Regions from separate parts of the Psychrobacillus sp. FSL K6-4615 genome, predicted to be linked through region 1. Evidence: riboswitches for the same ligand, from Rfam matches in the RefSeq annotation. Region 1 holds a riboswitch; each other region holds the start of a gene.
The links. Region 1 has a riboswitch for cobalamin ahead of MKX53_RS16840 (hypothetical protein). Riboswitches for the same ligand answer to the same signal wherever they lie in the genome.
Positions count from the first base shown of each region.

Region 2: another riboswitch for cobalamin. It lies ahead of MKX53_RS02890 (ABC transporter substrate-binding protein); the one in region 1 lies ahead of MKX53_RS16840 (hypothetical protein).
Region 3: another riboswitch for cobalamin. It lies ahead of MKX53_RS01070 (ribonucleoside-diphosphate reductase subunit alpha); the one in region 1 lies ahead of MKX53_RS16840 (hypothetical protein).

Region 1 is NZ_JBBOYQ010000001.1:3,364,288-3,367,572, forward strand. Features, by position in the region: gene MKX53_RS16830 (AraC family transcriptional regulator) at 1-408, shown strand, start outside; gene MKX53_RS16835 (ABC transporter substrate-binding protein) at 519-1,463, opposite strand; gene MKX53_RS16840 (hypothetical protein) at 1,468-2,007, opposite strand; cobalamin riboswitch at 2,177-2,364, opposite strand; gene MKX53_RS16845 (VanZ family protein) at 2,458-2,928, shown strand; gene MKX53_RS16850 (nucleotide pyrophosphohydrolase) at 2,992-3,285, opposite strand, start outside.
Region 2 is NZ_JBBOYQ010000001.1:587,248-590,532, forward strand. Features, by position in the region: gene argS (arginine--tRNA ligase) at 1-727, shown strand, start outside; cobalamin riboswitch at 1,217-1,357, shown strand; gene MKX53_RS02890 (ABC transporter substrate-binding protein) at 1,480-2,433, shown strand; gene MKX53_RS02895 (FecCD family ABC transporter permease) at 2,438-3,285, shown strand, end outside.
Region 3 is NZ_JBBOYQ010000001.1:205,702-208,986, reverse strand. Features, by position in the region: gene MKX53_RS01070 (ribonucleoside-diphosphate reductase subunit alpha) at 1-1,942, opposite strand, end outside; cobalamin riboswitch at 2,135-2,312, opposite strand; gene MKX53_RS01065 (general stress protein) at 2,489-2,926, opposite strand; gene MKX53_RS01060 (undecaprenyl-diphosphate phosphatase) at 3,216-3,285, opposite strand, start outside.

The DNA.
Region 1 (3,285 bases):
GAAAATACACAGGGTATTCCTTTGTTTTGGAATGATGTACATGCAGATGGAACAAATGATTTATTATTTCAATTAAACAACGGAGACATTGAGGGTGTACTCGGTGTTTGTGTTGCAGACGCAGCTTATCGAGAGAATAGCTTAATTGATTATTGGATTGCAACAGATTATGTAGGTGAAGTACCGGAAAACTTATCAGCTATTACAATCCCTGCTTCTAAATGGGTTGTATTTGAGGTGCACGGTCCGATGCCAGATGCTATGCAAAATACCTGGAAACAAATATATGCGGAGTGGTTCCCCTCTAATCCATATGAACCCGCAGGGACACCGGAGCTAGAAGTGTATTCCGATGATGATCCTTCCAGCGAAAATTGCTATTCAGAAATTTGGATACCGATTAAATAATAGGAACGATCTGCAGAGCACAAGTACTACTTGGTGAGTCATGTAGCAGTTTACTTTTTTCAATATAAAACCCAAAAAGCCTCATCCTAAATTAGGACGAGGCTTTAAGTTTATTGAAATAATTCTGGATACACTGTTTTAGCAATCAATTCCACTGCTTCACCAATACGAGGACCTGGTCGAGAAATAACGTCACCATCTACTAAAAAGACTGAATCGTTTTGTACGGCTTGTATTTTGTCCCACCCTGCACGAGATTTAATCTCTCCAGGTGCATCATCTAAATAATTTGCAGTTGTTAAAATAATTTCTGGGTTTTTGACCGTAACATCTTCCTCTGACACACTGATCCAACCTTCTTGATCGCTAAATACATTGTCGACCGATGCTGCTGCTAAAATTTCTTGTTGGAATGTTTTATTACCAGTTGTATAAATATCTGGAGATGGGCTAATTTCATAATATACCTTTTTTAATGGGGTAGCAGATTTAACTCTTTCTTGAACTCCTTGAATAGTATCCTGAATAGAAGAAATAACTTCTTGTCCTTTTTCTTCAATACCCATTACGGTAGCCAACTGCTCGATATCTCCGTATACATCTTCAAAAGAAGTTGCAGACTCAATTACAAAGACTTTTAATCCGGTATCTTCCAGAAGTTGCAGTGCTTCTTCTTGGCCAATTGTATACGCTATTACTACATCTGGGTTCAGTTCTGTAATTCTTTCCGCATTAAATGCAACTGAATCAGATACTCGCTCTATTTCGAGTGCTTCTGCAGGATATGTATCATAATCTGTTGCTCCTACAATTTTATCGCCTACACCTAAAGCAAAAAGAATCTCCGTATTGCTCGGTTGAAGAGAAACAATCGTTTCGGGTACTTCTTCGAATGTAATTTCATTTCCTACATCATCAGTTACTGTATATTCTTTTACTTCATCTACTACTTCCTCTTGTTTTTCCACAGTTGTCTTCTCTTCCGCAGAACACCCTACAAGCAAGAATGAAAATAGCAGCACCGACAACCAATTAAATAAATAATTTTTCTTCATAGTATTATTCCTCCAGTTGTTTCTTTTTTCTCATTGGATATGATTTACTGACAAATTGAATTTCTTCCACTCCATGATGTTTGTTCACATAAACTGCCATCGCAAACAACACATTTGCTAATAACTGTGCATAGTCAAACAAAATCTCAGGAATTTCTCTTTCTAACGAAACTTTATGAAGAGCTCTAACTGACTTTTTTGCTTCACTTCTACAAACATGTAATTCACAAGCTGCAGTCGTACCCTGTGGTAGTACAAATATATCTACTCTACCTTTTACTTCCTCTACATAGAAATCGTACATATCACTTAGAACTTGTAAATCGCCTTCTGTAATGGCTATCTTCCCTCGAACAGACCCGTTTAAATGGTAAGCCATTGGTGCCAAATACATCAGATCCTCGTAAATCTTTGGTATATCCTTTGTTAAAGAAGCTGCTAGTCCAATACGAGTAGTCAACGAATCTGTACGGATTTCAAAATCTACAGTAGAAGGTGTTTCACGCATAAATGGATAGCAAATATAGCGAATATCTTTTTTCATTACTTCTCCTCCTTTCCTTTTATTGGTGAATTTTCAAGCATATAATACTTTGTTAGTTAACAGCACAAAAAAAACGCCACCCAAATAAGGGCGGCGTGATACCTATTTAACGATAAAAAAACAGAAAAATAGAAACGTGCCGTACAATCCCTTAACTTCCGAAGAGTATCTATACGTTCAAGAAAAGGCTGGTCTCCTGGCTTATGCATCAATTTACTCTAAGAACCTTCCCATTGACTAGTCAACAGTGGCATTTTTCTTATTTCATCAGCATTTACAGTTGCGGAAACAGCTTCGGATTTTAACCGAATTCCCAAATTAAGCTAACAAGTTAGCACCTTTTCCCTACGAAAATTATTCACTTACAATTAGTTTACCATAGCCATCTCCCTAGCATGCACAATAATTTTCACGCATGTAAATTCACCAGTTTTGTGCTAATGTCAGTATATGAAAAAACTTATCCCGCTTTTAATATTACTTGTTATTGTATTTTTGGCATCAGGGCAGCCAGCTGAACAGCAATCTATGCAGGATGTCTTAAAAGCATGGCTTCCTAGCAAACCATTAGAATCTTTTCTTCGTATTTTTCAAGTTCCATACTGGGGCATTCTCGTTTCTGTGGAAGAGCGTGGCTACTATGCTTTTGTAGAATTTTTGATAAGAAAAGGTACCCATTTTGTTTATTTTGGAATCATTGCTTTAGCCATTTATATTGCGTTACCTCCATTTAAGTATCGTAAAATTACAACAGTTGTGATCACTATGCTTCTTGCTGTTGCCGATGAATTTCGACAATCTTTCACAAGTGGCCGTACAGCTTCTCTTCAAGATGTCTTGTTGGATACAACTGGGGCTATTACTGCGCTATTATTAATGTCATTTTTTCAATGGTTTCAACAAAAAAACGTTGACCGATAAAGAGTCAACGTTTTTCACTTGTAAGTACAGTGTTGATCGAAGGGATTTGTTAATATGCCTTTGTTAATCCACTTCAGGTAATGGATATTTCAAAGCATTTTTCTTCATTTTTTGCTGTGCAGCCTCTATTAAATCAATTCCGAGCACATCAGCAAATTGCAAAAGATAAATAAATACATCTGCTGCTTCGTCAGCAATTGCCTGCTTGTCTTTTTTTATCGCATCCTCTGCAGTAACCCATTGAAAATGCTCTAATAACTCACTTGCTTCTAATGATACTGAAATAGCAAGACTACGAGCATCGTGATTTCCTCCCCAACCTCGTTCGTCCCGGAATCTCTTTATTTCTTCTGTTAA
Region 2 (3,285 bases), 2.8 Mb from region 1:
CACTTATTTATTACCAGATATTGCGTACCATGAAGATAAGTTAGTTCGTGGGTTCGATCAACTGATTAATATTTGGGGAGCAGACCACCATGGTTACATTCCACGTATGAAAGCAGCCATTGAAGCACTTGGATATGAGCGTGAAAAACTAGAAGTATCGATTATTCAAATGGTTCAATTATATAAAGACGGCGAAAAAATGAAAATGAGTAAACGTACTGGTAAAGCTGTTACCATGCGTGAGCTTGTAGAAGAAGTAGGACTGGATGCAGTACGTTATTTCTTCGGTATGCGTTCAGGTGACTCACATATGGATTTCGATTTAGACTTAGCTGTTTCTCAATCCAATGAAAACCCAGTATTCTACGCTCAATATGCACACGCACGTATTTGTTCGATTTTACGATCAGCAGAAACGCAAGGAATGAAAGTATCGACTGATTCACTTGAGTTGTTGCAAAGTGAAAAAGAAGTAGACTTACTTAAAAAAATTGGTGACTTCCCACAAATAGTTGCAGATGCTGCAAAACTTCGTGCACCTCACCGTATTGCAATCTATATCCAAGAACTAGCAACGACTTTCCATAGCTTCTATAACGCAGACAAAGTATTAAATGCGGATAATCTTCCTCAAACAGAAGCTCGTCTGGCACTAGTAACTGCTGCGAGAGAAACAATTGCAAATGCCTTACGTTTACTAGGTGTATCTGCTCCAGAACAAATGTAAATAGCAAACCCTCGACTTCGGTCGAGGGTTTTTATAATTCTGCTTCGAATAAAGAGAGTAAATTTGGAGAAAATATCCTCATAGCCTCCAACAGCAAATAAACAGGGCACGACGGCAAGTAGTATTTCCAACTTGAGCGCCAGTAAAATTCAGCTGAGAGTGAGTAAACAACAATCGAACGTAAGTAACCACTTATTAAGAGAGAGATGAGCATCTTTACGAGAGTAATCGAAGCCTACACGAGAGTGAATCTGTCCTATACGAGATTGACCCGTCTATACGAGAGAGCCTATGATCGATGCGAGAGAGATTTCAAGCTTTACGAGAGCGACCCGTCTATACGAGAGCGAACTCCGTCTATACGAGAGCAACGCAGTCATGTAAGAGAGAGTCTCCCACTATCCACCAGTAAAAAGGTCAGACAACGCTTTCCTCAAAACGAAGTCGACAGGTATATAAAATAAGGTATAATGAAGGCAAAGCAATATGAATAATTTAATGCATAGAGGTGCTCTCGCAATGGATTGCTGGAGTTAAAAGGGAAGCTGGTTAAAGTCCAGCACGGTCCCGCCACTGTAAGTGATAGAACATATCGCGAGTCAGAAAACCTGCCTAAATGCTTTGCACCCGTTACCTACGAGGATAGGTTTGGTGTAAATCTGGCTCGTTGTGACTTCGTGCAGGTTTATACCTATTTATCTCTCATCATAGGATGGGAGATTTTTTATTGTCTAAATTAGGAGGAATGTAAAATGAAAAAAAGATGGTTAATCGCCGTAATGGCGGTGTTTTTATTAGTTGGATGCGCACAGGAAGAAACGAAAAATGTAGAAAGTACTGAGGCGGAGCAGGCGGCTAGTGAAAATATAGAATTCCCAATGACATTGACGGATGCCGTTGGAGAAGAAGTTACGTTAGAGGCAGCCCCGGAGAAAATCATCTCCATGATTCCTAGTAATACAGAGATTTTATTTGCACTTGGATTGAATGAGGAAATTATAGGGGTAAACGATTTTGAAAGCTATCCAGAAGAGGCACTAGAGAAAGAAAAAATCGGTGGCATGGAGTTCAATGTGGAAAAAATCCTTTCGTTAGATCCGGACATTGTGTTTGCACATGAATCGATTGTAGGAATGGCGGAAGCTGGACTGCAACAACTGCGTGATTCGAATGTTTTGGTGTATGTGGTGAGTGACGCTAAGGATTTTGATGAAACATATACAACTATTGAAGAAATGGGTCGAGCTACTGGGAAACTTAAAGAAGCCCAAAAAATTGTAGAAGACATGAAAGTAAAAGTAGAAGATATCCAACAAAAAGTACAAAAAGTAGAATCGAAGAAAACTGTATTTGTTGAAACTTCTGATGTTCCAGAAATTTATACAACAGGGAATGGAACGTTCATGCAAGAGATATTAAATATGTTGAATGCAACAAATATTATGGATGATCAAGAAGGTTGGGTAAAAATTGATCCCGAAGAAATTGTAAGTCGTAACCCAGATGTAATGCTTATCACATACGATTACGTAGAAGGTATTGTAGAACAAGTGAAACAACGTGATGGATTTGATACAGTTACTGCTATTCAAAATGATGCAGTAATACAAGTAAATGAAGACACGACGAGCAGACAAGGTCCACGTCTAGTGGAAGGATTAGAAGAAGTTGCGAAAGCAATCTATCCGGAGGCTTTTAGTGAGTAAATCAATGATCGGTTACATCATGTCCATTTCTGTGCTTTTGTTAGCAATTTGGCTTGGTGTATCGGTCGGTTCTGTGAAGGTGCCGATCCAAACGTTATGGGATACGGGGGCCGATGCGATAGCGACCAATATCGTTTGGAAGATTCGTATGCCGCGAGTGGTACTAGCTGGTTTAGTAGGTGCATCTTTGGCGATTGCTGGTGCTGCATTTCAAAGTTTGCTTAAAAACCCGCTTGCTGACCCCTATACATTAGGAGTGTCGTCCGGTGCCTCGGTCGGTGCTGTGGCTACGCTCTTTTTCGGGATTTCCATACCGTTTTTAGGGATATTTACATTACCTGTCTTTAGTATGGTTGGTGCGTTAGTGACAATGCTATTAGTTATTTCATTCGCCAAGCTAGTAGATCGTGGGATGAAAATGGAGACGATTATTTTAACAGGAATTATTTTTAGTTCCTTTTTGGGATCTGTAATTTCGTTAATGATTGCTTTAACTGGTGAAGAGTTGCGTCAAATTATTGGATGGTTGCTCGGCAGTGTGTCGATGCGAGGTTGGAGCTTTGTGCAGATGGCCTTACCTTTTGTTATTATCGGAACGTTGTTATTGTGGATAAACAGAAGAGAGCTTAATGCCATGCTGTTTGGGGAAGAACGTGCCAAGCATTTAGGAGTAGATGTGAAAAAGCGCAAAATGATGATACTTATTGGTGGATCTATGCTAACTGGTACGGCCGTTTCTGTGTCAGGAACGATTGGCTTTGTAGGACTAGTTGTGCCACATATGACTAGGCTTTTATTTGGCTCGGATAATCGTCATGTATTACCGTTGAGCTTTATAAACGGGGCTTCTCT
Region 3 (3,285 bases), 3.2 Mb from region 1:
TCTTCTCTTCCGAGTATGACTTCTGGAATATAGGATCTATGCTTGCAGTACTTCCAGCTATGATCGATGTTGAAGAGTTCGGAGCAACTGCCATTAAATATCCGTTCCGTATCCCACTTTCCCCTACAATATCCCGTAATTCATTCCAATCTTTACTATCGTATTGACGATTTTCAAAATAGACGCCGGTTTGCCAATCTGACCCTTCAAATAATGGATATGCCCCTTTTTCCTTCGCAAGCTCCGCAGAAGCTTTAATCGTTAAGTATGCAATTTTTTCGTATAGTGTATCCGCAAGCTCTACTGCTTCATCCGATTCCCAACGAATACTCTTTAGTGCAAGTAAATGATGCCATCCAAATGTCCCAAGCCCAATCCCTCTGTACCTAGAATTTGTACGTTCCGCCTGAGGAACTGGAATCATATTAAGATCAATCACATTGTCGAGCATCCGAACCTGAATTTTTATAAGCTTTTCTAATACATCTGCCGGAACTGCATTCCCTAAGTTTATAGACGACAGATTACATACGACAAAATCCCCTGGTTTACGACGAGTGACAATGATATCGTCTTCAATTTGAATCGACTCAAATGTAGTTGCACTTTGGTTTTGGAAAATTTCCGTACAAAGATTACTACTATAAATCATCCCTGCATGCTTGTTAGGGTTGCTGCGATTGACTTCATCGCGGTAAAACATAAACGGTACTCCTGTCTCTAGCTGAGAACGCATAATTCGCTTCATCAAGTCGATAGCGGGAACAGTTTCACGAGACAAGCGATGATCGCTAACGCATTCCTCGTACTTTTGGCGGAATGATCCATCGCCACGTTTTTCATCATAATAATCTTCTAGCGAGTAGCCTTTAAGCTGACGAACTTCATGCGGGTCAAATAAATGCCATTCCTCTCTAGCATCGACTTTTTCCATGAATAAATCGGGCAAACATACACCAGTAAAAATATCGTGCGCTCGTAGTCTTTCATCACCGTTATTTAAACGTAAATCTAAAAATGTAAATATATCTTTATGCCAAACATCTAAATACACAGCTACTGCCCCTTGGCGTTGCCCAAGCTGATCAACACTTACTGCTGTATTATTAAGTTGTTTAATCCAAGGAAGCACACCACTAGAAGCACCAACAAAACCTCTAATAGAAGATCCACGGCTACGCACTTTGCCCATATACACACCAATACCCCCACCGAATTTGGATAGGGTTGCAACGTCCGTATTGCTATCGTAGATTCCTTGAAGGCTATCGTCTACCGTATCGATAAAGCAGCTAGAGAGCTGTCCATGAGGCTTACCTGCATTAGATAGTGTTGGTGTTGCTACTGTCATATATAGGTTGCTCATCGCCCAATAGGATTCTTTTACTTTCTCTAAACGATTTTCTTGCTCATCCTTCATCAGTGTCATTGCAATAATAAGCCAACGTTCCTGAGGCAGTTCGACTATTGTTTTATCAAAGTCCTTCGCTACATATCGATCTAATAGTGTTTTTAGACCGATATAAGTAAATAAGTAGTCTCTTTCCTGTACGAGGATTTCAGATAGCTGCTCTAGTTCTTGTAGTGAGTATGCTTGTTTAAGACGTTTATCGTAAATACCTTTATCACTTAACAGTTGAACATTACTAGCAAACTTTGTGTACACTGCATCCACAGTTGTGTTTCTTCTCTCAGCTACTTGTTCATACACCTGCGCTAAATGAACTCTTGCTGCTACAAAGGTCCAGTACGTTTCTTGTTCATCTAGAAAACTTAATGCTTCTAGTGACATTGACTTCGACCAAGCAGCTATTGTACCTTCCGGGTGTTTTTGCATCCATCTTTCATGTGTTTTTATAAGAGGAGTAATTTTTTCCTCCCCAAATTCTTTTGTTAGATTATGTAGGACTTCTTGTTTCGTTGTGTTTGAGATGATTGTCATTTAAATTCCTCCTATTTTTTAACGAATACAGTTATGTGGCACTTCCCTCCAAACCACAAAACAAAAAAAGCGATGACACAGCCATCTTCGGCTGAGACATCGCTCAAGATTAAAAGTGTAGGATACAACAAGACATATCAATCATTCGAGATAGAGGCCTTCGCTCCCACCTCTCAACCCCCGAAGAAAGTGTTGCTTACCGATGAAAAGGCAGGTCTACTGGCTCGTGTTTCATCCTTCTGTTGTCCTTCCCACGATCACTCGCAGTGGCTATTCAACAGTCGTCCACACTTACAGTTGCGGGGACAGCTTCGGCATTTTACCGAATTCCCTTTTAAACCATAAAGGTACCTTTTCATCGTTAACATACTATATATTGTGTTTAGTTCATTTATATAATCTAACATATTGTGTTTAACTGAGCAACTCCTAATTCAAGCTGTCAATTTTCTAGGAGAACTAATACATCAAGTGATTCAGCTACTTTTAGCTAAAATCACTTGATATTATTTTTGCAAACATTACTTTCGACCATTCAATCCACCCTCACTCTTTAGGGTGAAGAAATACCAGGATTTTACCATCCTGCGCTTCATTCGAATAGAGTTCAGCTTCATCATCTGGAACTCCAATTTCCATAAGAGCATGTTTTAATCCTCCAGAACCAGAGTTGGCTCCTACTACTGCTCCGCCAATTGTTGTAATAATTGGACCTGCAGCCAACATAGCACCAAACCCTGGGATTAATATAGTGGATAAACCTGCTATCACCCCTGCTATTCCAATTGCTCCTCCAGTTACAGCTCCAACAATTGCTCCATCCTTTGTGGAGGGTTTTAATTCCTGTGTGATTTCAGATGTTTCATTTATATTTTTAGCAATAACTGAAATTTCTTCGGTTGTATAGCCCTTCGCTTTTAAATCTTCCACAACTTCAGCCGCTTGTTGTTCATTTTCGTATACGCCAACAATATGATTCTTCATTAAAAATTACCTCCTGATTGCTTTTCCTATGTATTCTTTACCCGTTCTTTAGTTCTTCTAGACACCTTCAAACTTCAATCTTTATATAATTTAAGTGAGCCTGTTCACAATCTTTCATTTCAACATAAATATCCAGTAGTAGGACAATCATTATCCAATATTCGTGCTTTTCTTATTTCACTAAGTAGTCCATATCAAATCCACTCAAAAAAAGCACTGCCAGAGGCAATGCTTTTTCCCTATTGTTTTGTCCCACTCACGAACTACTTAATAAAATTCGCCAACTTATTTAAAGAAATACGATAACTGCAAGAACCACTGCTAAAATAATGCGATAAATTGCGAACGGCATTAATTTA